DNA from 4 places in the Clostridium sp. CTA-17 genome. Region 1 is predicted to be linked to each of the others. Evidence: riboswitches for the same ligand, from Rfam matches in the RefSeq annotation. Region 1 holds a riboswitch; each other region holds the start of a gene.
The links. A riboswitch is a leader RNA that binds a small molecule or an ion and turns the genes downstream of it on or off. The one in region 1 is predicted to bind thiamine pyrophosphate.
Positions count from the first base shown of each region.

Region 1 (3,206 bases):
TAAGGTTTCTTTAGCAAAGGTTAAAACCATAATTAACTCTGATTGTCACACTCCTTATGATCTTTGGGATAATACTATGGATTATTCCTATACCCTTGCTAACAATCTTAATTTAAATATTATTGATAATATTTAAAAATTAAATCCTTGCATTTTAATATTTTTAGGTATATAATCAATATAAATTTGTTTTTAGGAGAATTTTTTATGATAAATAGTACAAACTTAATAAAAGCAAAACTTAATAATTCTTATTATTGCTATTATAGATAGTTTGTATTTATGATTGAATATATGCAGTCATAGATACAAACTCCAAAGGAATTTTGGATTGTATCTATGATGGCTTAATTTTCGTTATAAAGATAGGTCACATAGGTAATACTATATGGCCTTAATAAAGAGTTTTAATACCCTAGGTCGTATAGTTTAACTATATGACCTATTTTTTTATATTTATATAAAAATCTAGGAGGTATTTTAAATGAAAGAACGAGAAAATTTTACTGGAAAGTTTGGATTTGTAATATCCTGTGTTGGCGCTGCTTTAGGACTTGGTAACATATGGTTATTTTCCTACAGACTTGGTCAATATGGAGGTGCTGCATTCTTAATACCATACTTTTTATTTGTTTTTATACTTGGAACTACAGGTCTTATAACTGAATTTTCCTTTGGTAGAAAGTTTAAAGCAGGTTCATATACTGGTATAGTTGAATCTTTTAAAAGCAAATCATTAAAGGGAGGAAAATTCTTTGGTATGCTCCCTCCTATAGGATTAACAGGAGTTTTTATATTCTACTCTATAGTAATAGGTTGGATTCTTAAATATTTTTTCTTAAGTTTAACTGGATCTATTAATACTATTGATACTACTACTTACTTTAGTAATTTTGCTGGTACACCTAATACAATCTTTTGGTTTGCCCTAGCAATAATATTAACTTTAATAATAGTTTGTTTAGGAATAGGCCGTGGTATAGAAAAATTAAATAAAATAATAATGCCACTCCTTCTTTTAATTTTTATAATTTTAATCATAAGATCTCTAACTTTACCTGGTTCTTTTGAAGGAGTCAAATATCTATTGGTTCCAAGATGGGAAAACTTATTTAAAATAGATACTTGGGTAATGGCTCTTGGTCAAGCCTTTTTCACAGTTTCCCTAAATGGATGCGGCATGGTTGTTTATGGTAGTTATATAAATGATAAATTTGATATTCCATCATCTGCAATACAAACTGCCATATTTGATACTTTGGCTGCTCTTTTAGCATCTCTTATGATTATGCCAGCAGTTTTTGCTTACGGATTAAATCCTTCATCAGGGCCATCTTTATTATTTATAACTTTACCAAAAATATTTCAAGGTATGAATTTTGGTGCCTTACTAAGTACATTATTTTTTCTTAGTGTAATATTTGCTGCTATTTCATCCTCTGTAAATATGTTAGAGGGTCCTGTTGAAGCATTCATGGCTCACTTTAAGTCAAATAGAATAAAAACTTCAATTGCAATATCAGTCCTTTGTTTTTTATGTGGAATACCTTTATCATTAAATATGGGAATCTTTGATAACTTCTCAAATCTTATTACAATAATAATTTCTCCACTTTGTGCTTTACTGGTAGCTGTTGTATTCTACTATATTATTGGTGGCGAAAATGTATTAATAGAAGTAAATAAGGGAGCTCATAAAAAACTTGGAAAATGGTTTATTCCTTTAGGGAAATACATTTTTATCTTAGTTACTATACTAGTAATAATTCTTGGAATAATATATGGTGGTATAGGTTAAATTTAAATATCAAAATTTAAATAAAAATTTTTATTTAATAATTAATATCACTTGACCTAATTGCAATTTGCATATAAAATAAACTTAGAATTATTTCATGTGCTAGGGGTGCCTTTAGGCTGAGAGATGATTATTTATCATTAACCCTCAACACCTGATCTGGTTAATTCCAGCGTAGGGAAGCGTTTAGGGCTGTATTTAAACCGGATCTATATTTAGATTCGGTTTTTTTATTTACATTCTTTAGACTCTCTAAGCACACTTAAAGTTTAAGGAGGGGGTAAAAACTATGATGTCATTTTCACAAATAATAAATGATTTTATTCAAAGTTTTTCATCAATTAATTTAGGAGGAAATTTTAAGGAGATTGTAACTAATCCACTAACAATTCTTACTTTAATAGGAGTCCTAATAATATTAGTTTTACTTATAAAGGCTAAAGACATCAAATTTGATGCAAAAATGCTTACAACAATAGGAATTGCTTTAGCACTTACTGCTGTATTAAACATGCTAAAGATATATAAATTTCCTCAAGGTGGAGGAATAACTTTAGGTAGTATGATTCCTATAATACTTATTGCTTATGCTTATGGTCCATTAGTTGGAATGCTTACTGGATTTTTATTCGGTATAATTTCTTTATTTATAGATCCATACATACTTCATCCTGTTCAAGTATTATTTGATTATCCTATACCATATATGGCATTAGGAGTAGCAGGATTCTTTAAAAACCATAGAATTTCAGGAGCTATAGTAGCAATATTTTTAAAATTTTTAGCTCACTTTATTTCAGGAGTTGTTTTCTTTGGAGCCTTTGCTCCTGAAGGAATGTCTCCAATTCTATATTCATTTTTAGTAAATGGTTCTTTAATAGGAGCTGATGGTTTAATATGTGTAGTTCTTTTAGGTATTTTACCTGTTAATAGACTTATTAAAGCCATAAATTCTAAAAGCGTAACAAGCAAATACGCATCTTAAAATAAAGTAAGGTCTAGATTTCATTAAAATCTAGACCTTTTTATTTTTTAATTAAAGAATTATACTATAGTTAAGAGATAAAAAGTTACATAAACTTAGGAGGTACTTATGAATATTAATCATGGTGCTAATTTATTTGATTTATCAAATGAATTAGGTCTAAATAAAACAGATATTAAAGATTTTAGTTCAAATATAAATCCATTTGGAGCATCTAAAAAAGCTAAAGATGCACTTTTAAATAATATTGATATGGTTTCTATATACCCAGATCCTAAATATACAGATTTAAAGGAGTCAATCTCTCAATATTGTCATTGCAAAAAAGAAAATATTATAGTTGGTAGTGGAGCTACGGAACTAATATCCTCTTTTATAAGTGTTATTAACCCTAAAAAAGCTTTATTACTTTCTCCATCTTAT
Region 1 covers NZ_BAAABF010000002.1:290,044-293,249, reverse strand. Annotated here, with positions in the region: gene ACYUCG_RS05630 (histidinol-phosphatase) at 1-136, shown strand, start outside; gene ACYUCG_RS05625 (sodium-dependent transporter) at 485-1,798, shown strand; TPP riboswitch at 1,893-1,996, shown strand; gene thiT (energy-coupled thiamine transporter ThiT) at 2,088-2,783, shown strand; gene ACYUCG_RS05615 (pyridoxal phosphate-dependent aminotransferase) at 2,892-3,206, shown strand, end outside.

Region 2 (3,206 bases), on a different contig from region 1:
TTATTAATCTTTCAGAATCACTATCTTTAACTTCACCCTTATCTATTTTTTCAAGTAACTCTTCGTATTCTCTTAATATTCTCATTTCCTCTGAGTTACCCTTAAAAACTTGCTCTAAAACAGTAGCATTATCATCATAATCTGGTGTTTGAGCAAGATACTCTATTCTTACTCTATTTCCCTTTGTTACTGTTCCTTCGTCTGGTTCTTCAACTCCAGCAACTATTTTTAAGAAAGAAGATTTTCCAGTTCCGTTAACTCCTATAAGACCAATCTTCTCTCCTTCATTTATTCCTAAAGATACATTATTAGCTAAAATTTTTTCTGAATAGCTCTTACTTATATTTTCAAGAGTTATTAAATTCATCGATTATCCATCCTTTTCAAAACAAATCTTATTTTCATTATAATATAAACTCAAGTTTCTTCCAAAACTAAAATAAGAGCTGCATCAAATAATCTAATTTAATTATGATGCAACTCCTTATTAAAATTTTCTATATATTATTTATAGGCTTCATTCTTTTAGCTAACATTTTTATTGGCATTATTGTTATCACTATAGCTGTTAATAAACTTTCAACTCCTGCACTACTTGTATTATAAATTATTGAATAAATCCATAAATTCATTCCTGGAGGAGCATATTGACCAAAGAAAATCACTCCTGATATTATGCTTACAAAAGTACTTATACTACCAGCCATAAGTGAGCCAAAGAATATTTTATATTTCTTATCTATTTCAAATGATCCCGCTAGTCCTAAAGCCATATTTGACAGTATGTAATCAAGTAAAAATTGTACTGGGTGTACTATAAAAGCTCCGTTTAATATTTTCAAAAGCCCAAATATCAATCCTCCTGTAACTCCAACAGTTCTTCCATATACTAATGATAAAAGCATTATTGGAAGCATAGAAAAGAAAGTTATTCCACCACCTTGAGGATATCTAACTAAAGGTATCATATAAAGCACATAAGAAATAGCTACACTTAGTCCAATCATGATAATTTCTCTTGTTGTAATTTTATGTTTTCTTAAATCTAATATGTATAAACCTAATATTAAAATTCCAATTAAAGCTACTAAATAAACACTCATTATTTTTCACCTTCATCATACGCCATATTCCAAAAATCAAGTTCGTACAAACTAGCTCTTTTAAATATATCTATTAATCTTTTTTGTTTTTCTTCAGATAAGTTTGAACATTTTTTATCTACGTAAGCTAACCACTCATCTGTAAACTTATCAAATCCATCAGAAGCATACTCATCAATCCAAGGTTTAAAGAAATTCCCCTGTAATTTGTTAGAGTATTTTTTTGAAATATATTTTCCTATATAGCTATAACTCCATGTACATGGTAAAGTTGCAATAGCAATCTCATCTAAATCTCCGGTTAACGCTATTGCTTGCATATAGCTTGTATAACTTATAGTAGTACTCTTATATTCTCTTTTCTCTGCTTCTAATTCTGATATACCAAATCCTTTTAAATATTCTATATGTACCGCTGTTTCATCCTCCATAGTTCCCTTTGTTGAATTATAAAAGAATTTCATTTCTTCCATAGTTTTAGCTTTAACTACTCCAGCACAAAAAACTTTAGCATATTCTTTTAAATAAAGGTAATCCTGAACTAAATACTCTCTAAATTTATTCTTATCTAGAGTTCCTTCTCCAATTTCCTTTATAAATGGGTGATCTAAATACTTTTCCCATATAGGCATTGCTTCTTTTAATAATTTTTCTGTAAATCTCATATTCTATATCTCCTTTAATCTTATGATTAAACCTAATAGCCCAAATAAGAATTACCTCAAAGTTTTATAAAATCTAACTAAAAACTTCATACACTTTTTAGTTTATAATCATAGTTGGTTATAACATTTCTAATAAAAAATAAAAGCTACATCCATGTAGGATGTAGCTTAATTTATAAAAAGTTATAATAATCTAAACATATAAAATACTATTATAAAACTTTCTACAGGCTTTCCTACGCTGGTATTACCCAGATCAGGTTTTAAGGGTTAATAACGAAATGTTATCTCTCAGCCAAAGGCACCCCTAGCTATAAAGTCTATATTAATTATATATATTTTCCCTAATAAATTCTAGGTTATTTTTTACTTGAGTAAAATTCATATTTTTAATTTGCTCATGTCCACTTCTATAATCAAAAGGATAATAAAGTTTACACGAAATGTTGTATAGTATAAGTGAAAACAAATCTAAATAAATAAAGGAAAAACTTTCAATATAATTATACAACAAAATTGTTTAGTTATATTTGATAAAATCATCAAATTTCAAACCGAAATAAAATTAGAGCTGATTTTATCTCAATTAGATTTAAATGATATTATATTTAATCTTCAAAAAAATATAACTCTCGTGGTCAGAAAGGATATAGCGTTAGAAGTATGATTTCATCGTTAATTTCTATGCAAGTTAATAAAATAAAAACATTTAAAAGTTTTTTATTCAATTATCTTACCATCTTTAATTATAATTTTTTTGCTACAAAATGAAGCAATATTTTCATCATGGGTTACCAATATTATGGTTTTTCCTTCACTATTTAGTTTTACTAATAGTTCCATTAATTCAATTCCTGTTTTTTGATCTAATGCACCAGTTGGCTCATCAGCTAGTATTATTTCTGCACCACTAACTAATGCCCTTGCTATAGCCACCCTTTGTTGTTGTCCTCCAGATAACTCTGTTACTTTCTTATTTATATGATTTATAATATTTAATTCTTTTAAAGTACTTTCAATTAAAATTTGCTTTTCACGCTTTTTCATTCTTCTAAATATTAGTGGTAATTCTACATTATCATAAACACTATAATTCTTCATTAAAGCAAAATGCTGAAAAACAAAACTAAGGTGCTTATTTCGTATATTGCTTAATTCCTCATCTTTTAAATTAGAAATATCAACTCCATTTAAATAGTAACTTCCATCACTAGGTTTGTCCATAGTTCCAATTATATTAAGCAATGTAGATTTTCCTGAACCTGATGGTCCCATTATAGCTATAAATTCACCTTTATTAATAGTTAAATTTATATTCTCTAAAGCTGTTGTTCTATTTTCTTTGCCATACTTTTTAGAAATATTTATAAGCCTTATAATTTCCATTACTCAATTCCTCCAATCAATTCCTTTGGTGTTAATCTTTTTAAAAATATCA
Region 2 covers NZ_BAAABF010000007.1:103,014-106,219, forward strand. Annotated here, with positions in the region: gene ACYUCG_RS11730 (ABC-F family ATP-binding cassette domain-containing protein) at 1-367, opposite strand, end outside; gene thiT (energy-coupled thiamine transporter ThiT) at 498-1,103, opposite strand; gene tenA (thiaminase II) at 1,103-1,768, opposite strand; TPP riboswitch at 1,985-2,087, opposite strand; gene ACYUCG_RS11745 (ABC transporter ATP-binding protein) at 2,489-3,154, opposite strand; gene ACYUCG_RS11750 (FtsX-like permease family protein) at 3,154-3,206, opposite strand, start outside.
Region 2: it holds a riboswitch for thiamine pyrophosphate, as region 1 does, so the genes downstream of both, tenA (thiaminase II) here and thiT (energy-coupled thiamine transporter ThiT) in region 1, are expected to answer to the same signal.

Region 3 (3,206 bases), on a different contig from region 1:
CCACACATTGTACAACTATCTTTATGTTCAGGAGTAGATTCTTTTCTATATCTAATGGCCTTTTCACTATCTATTGCTAAAGAAAACATCTCGTCCCAATCTAGTCTTTTCCTAGCATCACTCATTTTATTATCTATGTCTCTTGCTCCTGAAATTCCTTTTGCTATATCAGCTGCATGAGCCGCTATCTTTGTGGCAACTATTCCCTCCCTTACATCATCTAAATTAGGAAGTCTTAAATGTTCTGCTGGTGTTACATAACAAAGAAAATCTGCTCCATAAGAAGCCGCCATAGCCCCTCCTATAGCACTTGTTATATGATCATATCCTGGTGCAATATCAGTTACTATTGGTCCTAAAACATAAAATGGTGCTCCATGGCATAATTTTTTCTCTAATAAAACATTAGCTTCAATTTCATTTATTGCCATATGACCTGGTCCCTCTATTATTACTTGTACATTTCTTTCCCAAGCTCTTTTTGTTAGTTCTCCAAGAGTAATTAATTCTTTGATTTGTACAGCATCAGTTGCATCAGCTATTGAACCTGGTCTACAAGCATCCCCTAAACTTAAAGTTAAATCATACTTTTCACATATATCTAATAATCTATCAAAATATTCATAAAAAGGATTTTCTCTATTATTTAATTCCATCCATGCAAAAAGAAGAGATCCTCCTCTAGAAACTATATTAGTAAGTCTTTTATTTCTTCTAAAAGTTTCAATTGTTTCTCTATTTAATCCAGCATGTATAGTAACAAAGTCAACTCCATCCTTTGCATGTTTTTCTACAACTTCAAAAAATTCATCAACAGTTATATCTTTAAGCTCTTTATCATAGAAACCTACTACATCATACATTGGTACAGTTCCTATCATAGCCGTAGAAACTTCTACAAGTCTTTTTCTAAAATCATAAGTTTTACCATAATTACTTAAATCCATTATAGATTCTGCATTCATATCTATTGCCTTTTTAACTTTTTCTAACTCTAATTCTATATTGGCACAATCCTTTGAAATTCCTAGGTTAACATTTATTTTAGTTCTTAACCCTTGTCCAACACCCTCTGCACTTATACTCTTATGATTTTTGTTAGCTGGTATTACAATTTTTCCTTCAGCCATTAAATTCATTAAAGTTTCAATATTAATTCCTTCTTTTTCTGAAACTACTTGCATTTCCTTTGTTATTATTCCTTTTTTAGCAGCATCCATTTGAGTTGTATAATTCATATTAGTTCTCCTTATTTTAATTTTTTAACTGCGCAGTTAAATTAATATAGGATCCTATTTTTTTATAAAAAATAAAAGCTTGCCCTAAGGCAAGCTTAATAAACACTTATATAGATACATTTATAACTTTTTAAAGCATAAATATAAATAAACAACAGTTTATGCTTCCCTACGGTAGTACTAACTACATCAGGTTTTAAGGGTTAGATATTATCCTCTCAGCATATAAAATGCACCCCTAGCACTTACGATTAAATATTCACTTTTTCTAAATTATACTATCAATTTTTTTCAATTTCAAGTAAATTTATAAAAATAAGTAATAATATACTTAATAATTATTTAAGCTAAGTATAAAAAATATACTAAATTAAAACCAAGTAAAATATAAGTAGAAATTAAAAAAGCTTTAGAATAAGTTCCTATCTCATTCTAAAACTTTCCTAACTATTCCGATTTATATATTATAATTTAAGTTTTCTCTACAAAACAATGGAATTTTAAAAGCCTGTATGACCAAATCCACCGCCTCTATTTACACTTTTAAGTTTAGAAACGTCATCTGTTTCTATAAAATTAGCTTTATAATATTTTGCTAAAACCATCTGAGCAATTCTATTTCCTTTTTTTATGTATATAGTTCCATATGGATTTCCATTCTTATCTAAATAAATATATGTTTTTAATAATTTTTTATAAGCTTTTTTCCCTTCATCCTCATAAGAACTTACATCATGTCCTTTAGATTCTAAATAGTCGCTTAATCTTACTTCAGTATAATTATTTTTTAAATCATCTAATATACTTATATCATTAGCTATCTCATAAGGAAGATTGGCTATATTATAATTATTTTCTAAAATTACTGATATATCACTAACTGAATCAGCATCAATAGTTCCTATTGAGTTTGAAATTTTTAAGTTTGTTCTTAAAGAAAGTCCACTTCTGGCCCTAATTTGAAGCTCCATATTATCAGGAATTGCAAATTTTAACCCTAGTGGAATTGCAACCTTTTCAAAGGGTCTTATAACCATATCCTCTGTTGCAAAAAGGTCTGCTCCTGCGGCTAATGGTGTTTCATATTTAGGTGTTTCTCCATTTTTATCATATTGAATATATACATCTCTTACTCTTTGTTCTCCAGCCATAAAACTCACCTCCATCTTTAGTAAAAATTATATTTTAAATTTCCCTTATTAACAAATGTGTAAATCATCCATATTCTTAATTGAAAGTTGTATTATTAACATTTTGTTAATATATTTTCTTTATTCTTACATTTACAACTTATTACTTTTATTAAGAATTTTTTTATAGAAAAACTTAATTCTTTATAAAAAAATAACAGGTTTAATCAATCTAACCTGTTACTTTTTACTTATTTAAAATAATTTTTAAAAATTATTTCTATTCATGTTATATATACAAATTCCAGCAATAGCACCTGTTATAAATACAGTTACTAAGTTCCATATCTTAAATATATAAACTCCAAAATAATGAACTAACACAATTAAAATTAAAGCTATAACTATGTGGATAATCCATTCCCACTTAGGATTGATCTTAAAAGCTCCAAATATTTTATCAGTTAATCTTATTTTTTTATCAATTAATCCATATACAATAGCAAATAGAATTGTTGATACAACAAACACTAATGCTTCCAATATATTTTGTAATAAAAGCATTCTATCCATAGTTTCTTCCCTTTCAATTCATCCTTAATAGCTATATTATACCATTTTAAAGAATAGTAAGTGAACTTTACAATTAAAATTAATATATCATTTAGACTTTAAATCCACCCAATCTATAGAGATAATACTCTTCTTTATTTTTAGTATAAACATAAAGAATAAACTAATAAAAATATATCTTTTTACAAATTATTTTTTAAAGGAAGCAATTAAAACTCCAATAAAAATCCCATTTATACTTGAAACCACAAGGTTTCCAATTCCG
Region 3 covers NZ_BAAABF010000001.1:113,442-116,647, reverse strand. Annotated here, with positions in the region: gene thiC (phosphomethylpyrimidine synthase ThiC) at 1-1,238, opposite strand, end outside; TPP riboswitch at 1,388-1,488, opposite strand; gene ACYUCG_RS00495 (dUTP diphosphatase) at 1,739-2,389, opposite strand; gene ACYUCG_RS00490 (hypothetical protein) at 2,636-2,941, opposite strand; gene ACYUCG_RS00485 (DUF4184 family protein) at 3,131-3,206, opposite strand, start outside.
Region 3: it holds a riboswitch for thiamine pyrophosphate, as region 1 does, so the genes downstream of both, thiC (phosphomethylpyrimidine synthase ThiC) here and thiT (energy-coupled thiamine transporter ThiT) in region 1, are expected to answer to the same signal.

Region 4 (3,206 bases), 270 kb from region 1:
TGCCATTTTAAAAGCTCTAGCCATATTTATAGGATCTTCTGAGGATGCTATGGCAGTATTAACTAAACAAGCTGCCGCTCCCATTTCCATGGCTTCCATAGCCTGTGATGGCTTTCCTATACCTGCATCAACTATAATAGGAATATCTAATTCATCTATCATTATTTGAATCAATTCTTTAGTCTTTAACCCTCTATTGCTTCCTATAGGTGCACCAAGTGGCATTACAGCTGCCGCTCCAGCTTCTATTAATCTTCTTCCTGCATAAAGATCTGGACACATATAAGGAAGGACAATAAAGCCTTCATCAGCTAATACCTTAGTTGCCTTTATGGTTTCTTCATTATCTGGAAGCAAATACTTAGAATCTGATATAACTTCTATCTTTATCCAGTTTCCACATCCCATAGCTCTTGCTATCCTTGCTATTCTAATAGCCTCCTCTGCATTAGTTGCCCCAGAAGTATTAGGAAGTAGTATTACATCCTTAGGTATATTTTGAAGAATATCCTCTTCCTTATTATCTAAATCTACCCTTCTTAAAGCTAAAGTTATAACTTGAGAGCCACTTCCCTCTAAAACATCCTTTATTATTTCATTTGAAGGATATTTACCACTTCCAACAAAAAGTCTATTTTTTATTTCTACTCCACCTATTATTAACTTGTCCATAAAAAACTCCCCTTTTCTACTCACTACTCTTCTTATTTCTTCATATTTTAGACTAGTATTTTATTTTTTATATATAAACTCTGTCTAAAAAGCAATTAAAATTCACTCTATTTTTACTATTATTTATTTTTGAAATTCTATTTTATTAACAGCTATATCTATAACTAAATTAGCCATGTGATTTGCACATATAGCCACTCTAGGAGCCATTAATCCACAGCCTTCCCTAGCTTCATTTACTAAATCTCCACAAATATAAAACTTATCTGTTATTTGCTTTGTTTTTATTAAATTTGAATCATAAAAGCCAGCCATTCCTGAAGAGGAAATCAAAAATTTGTCCTTCATATTACTTAAAACATAATTAGCTAATAAGGCTTTGTAATCTGGATTATCAAAAGCTTCTATTATTATGTCAGCTCCTTGTAAAATACCCATATTATCTTCAGAAAGCTTAAGATTTAAAGCTTCTATTTTTATAAAAGGATTTATTCTAATTAAGTTTCTTTTTAAAGCAGTTACTTTAAATTCTCCAATATCCTCAATATAATACTGTTGCCTATTTAAATTAGAAGGTTCTACTATATCAAAGTCTACTAAACTTATACTTCCAACCCCTATTCTTCCTAAGGAAATAGCAATATTAGATCCAAGGCCTCCACATCCAGCTATTAAAACCTTAATTCTTTTTAGTTTTTCATGAATACCTGGTGTATGCCTAGATACCATTAGTTCTTCTAACTCCTCTTTATTAGGCATAATTCCCTTTTTTATAAAGACAACCCTATCTCCATCATTAAGCTCCTTATCTTCTACAAGTGGAAATCCATTTAAAACTATAACATGAGAATCAGGAAATTCTTCATTTTTTAAAGAATACACTGTGCAATTTTCTTTTACCTCTCTCCACTTTTCATTAATCTTTATATTCATAAAGGCTCCTCTTATCTTTTTTCTCTTTTATTTTCAATGACCTTTTATTGTTTAGACTTCTTAAATCATTCTTAATCATCCTCCACCAACAAAGGCAATAATCTCAATTACATCTTCATGATTAAGTAATATTTCATTATAATTACAGGAATTAACTATCTCTTTGTTTAGTTCTACAACAACCCTGTTACTATTTACATTTAAACTTTCTAGTAAATCATAAACTGTATTAAGTTCACCCTTTTCTAACTTCTTACCATTAACAATCATCTTTTCACCTCTTTCCCAATAACTATCGCTTTTATACCAACAAAAAAGGTTTAGCAATATTGCTAAACCTTTAAAAATATATTCTCTAATTAATCATAATAATATTTTCTAATATGAAAAATCACAACTTAAAATATACTTCCCTACGTTGGTATTAACCAAATCAGGTTATTAGAGTTAGGATTAAAAATCCCTCTCAGCCTTTTACAGCACCCCTAGCAATATCTTAAAATTATTTATTTTTATTTATCATAACTCAAAAAACATTTTTTATCAATTAGTTTTTTCCTTATTTTCTAATCTTCTATTTTTCATTGTTATTAAATTATTATTTAACATAGCTGTTAATATTAATCCTATTAAAGCTATAATAGCACATGTTAAAAACAATTTAGTATATCCAGTATTCATTGTTTGTTGGAATGCAGTTTCTATTGCATTTTTAGCTCCATCTAAACTTTGCATATATGATTTTTCAATCATGTCAATGTTCATATGAGGATTATTAGCAAACTTGTCTCCTAAAGTTGCAAATTGTGATTGTACCATTCCTTTTATAAGACTAAATATATTCGTAACACTAGCATTTCCCATTGAATTAGCAAAGCTTGAAGCTCCACCACTGTTTGACATTATATTAGACATTCCATCCACATGTGGCATAACTTTTTGTAATGCTTCTGGTACTCTTCTACCAGCATCTGATATAAAGTTAATAAGAATATTGGGTGAAACTGCAATACCTATAGATTTAACTAATGATACTGCTGATTGTCCAACTGTAGCCTCATTATCCGGTACTAAGCTAAGCATTAAATAGTTTATTGGTGTTCCCATAGAGAAGCCTAACCCAAATCCCATAATAGCTAGTCCTATTACTAAATTAACCATACCTGGGTGTTTAGTTGTTACATATCCTTGATAAAGGTTACCTATTATAACTAAACACATACCTATTAATAATACTTTTTTAACCCCTATTTTATCAATAAATTTTCCACCTAAAGGTGCTGCTATACCTACAAATATTGCAAATATTGTAACTATATATCCACCACTCCCCATTGGAGTTCTTAATATATTTTCACTAAATTGAGGAATAAATACTGTTGCCATTAATCCACACCCTACAACAAAGCTTAATATTAAAGTTATAGCTATTTCCTTATTAGTAAAGTAAGATAAGTTTATTACTGGATCTTCGGCTTTTCTTTCTACCCAAACTAATACTGGAATTGATATTATAAATATTAAAAGATATGGCCAAACATCTAGTGATTTTATTGAATTAGTGAAATCATAGAATCTTAAGTTTGTAGCTCCATACATTA
Region 4 covers NZ_BAAABF010000002.1:23,094-26,299, reverse strand. Annotated here, with positions in the region: gene ACYUCG_RS04455 (thiazole synthase) at 1-672, opposite strand, end outside; gene thiF (sulfur carrier protein ThiS adenylyltransferase ThiF) at 796-1,605, opposite strand; gene thiS (sulfur carrier protein ThiS) at 1,681-1,875, opposite strand; TPP riboswitch at 1,999-2,102, opposite strand; gene ACYUCG_RS04440 (MFS transporter) at 2,149-3,206, opposite strand, start outside.
Region 4: it holds a riboswitch for thiamine pyrophosphate, as region 1 does, so the genes downstream of both, thiS (sulfur carrier protein ThiS) here and thiT (energy-coupled thiamine transporter ThiT) in region 1, are expected to answer to the same signal.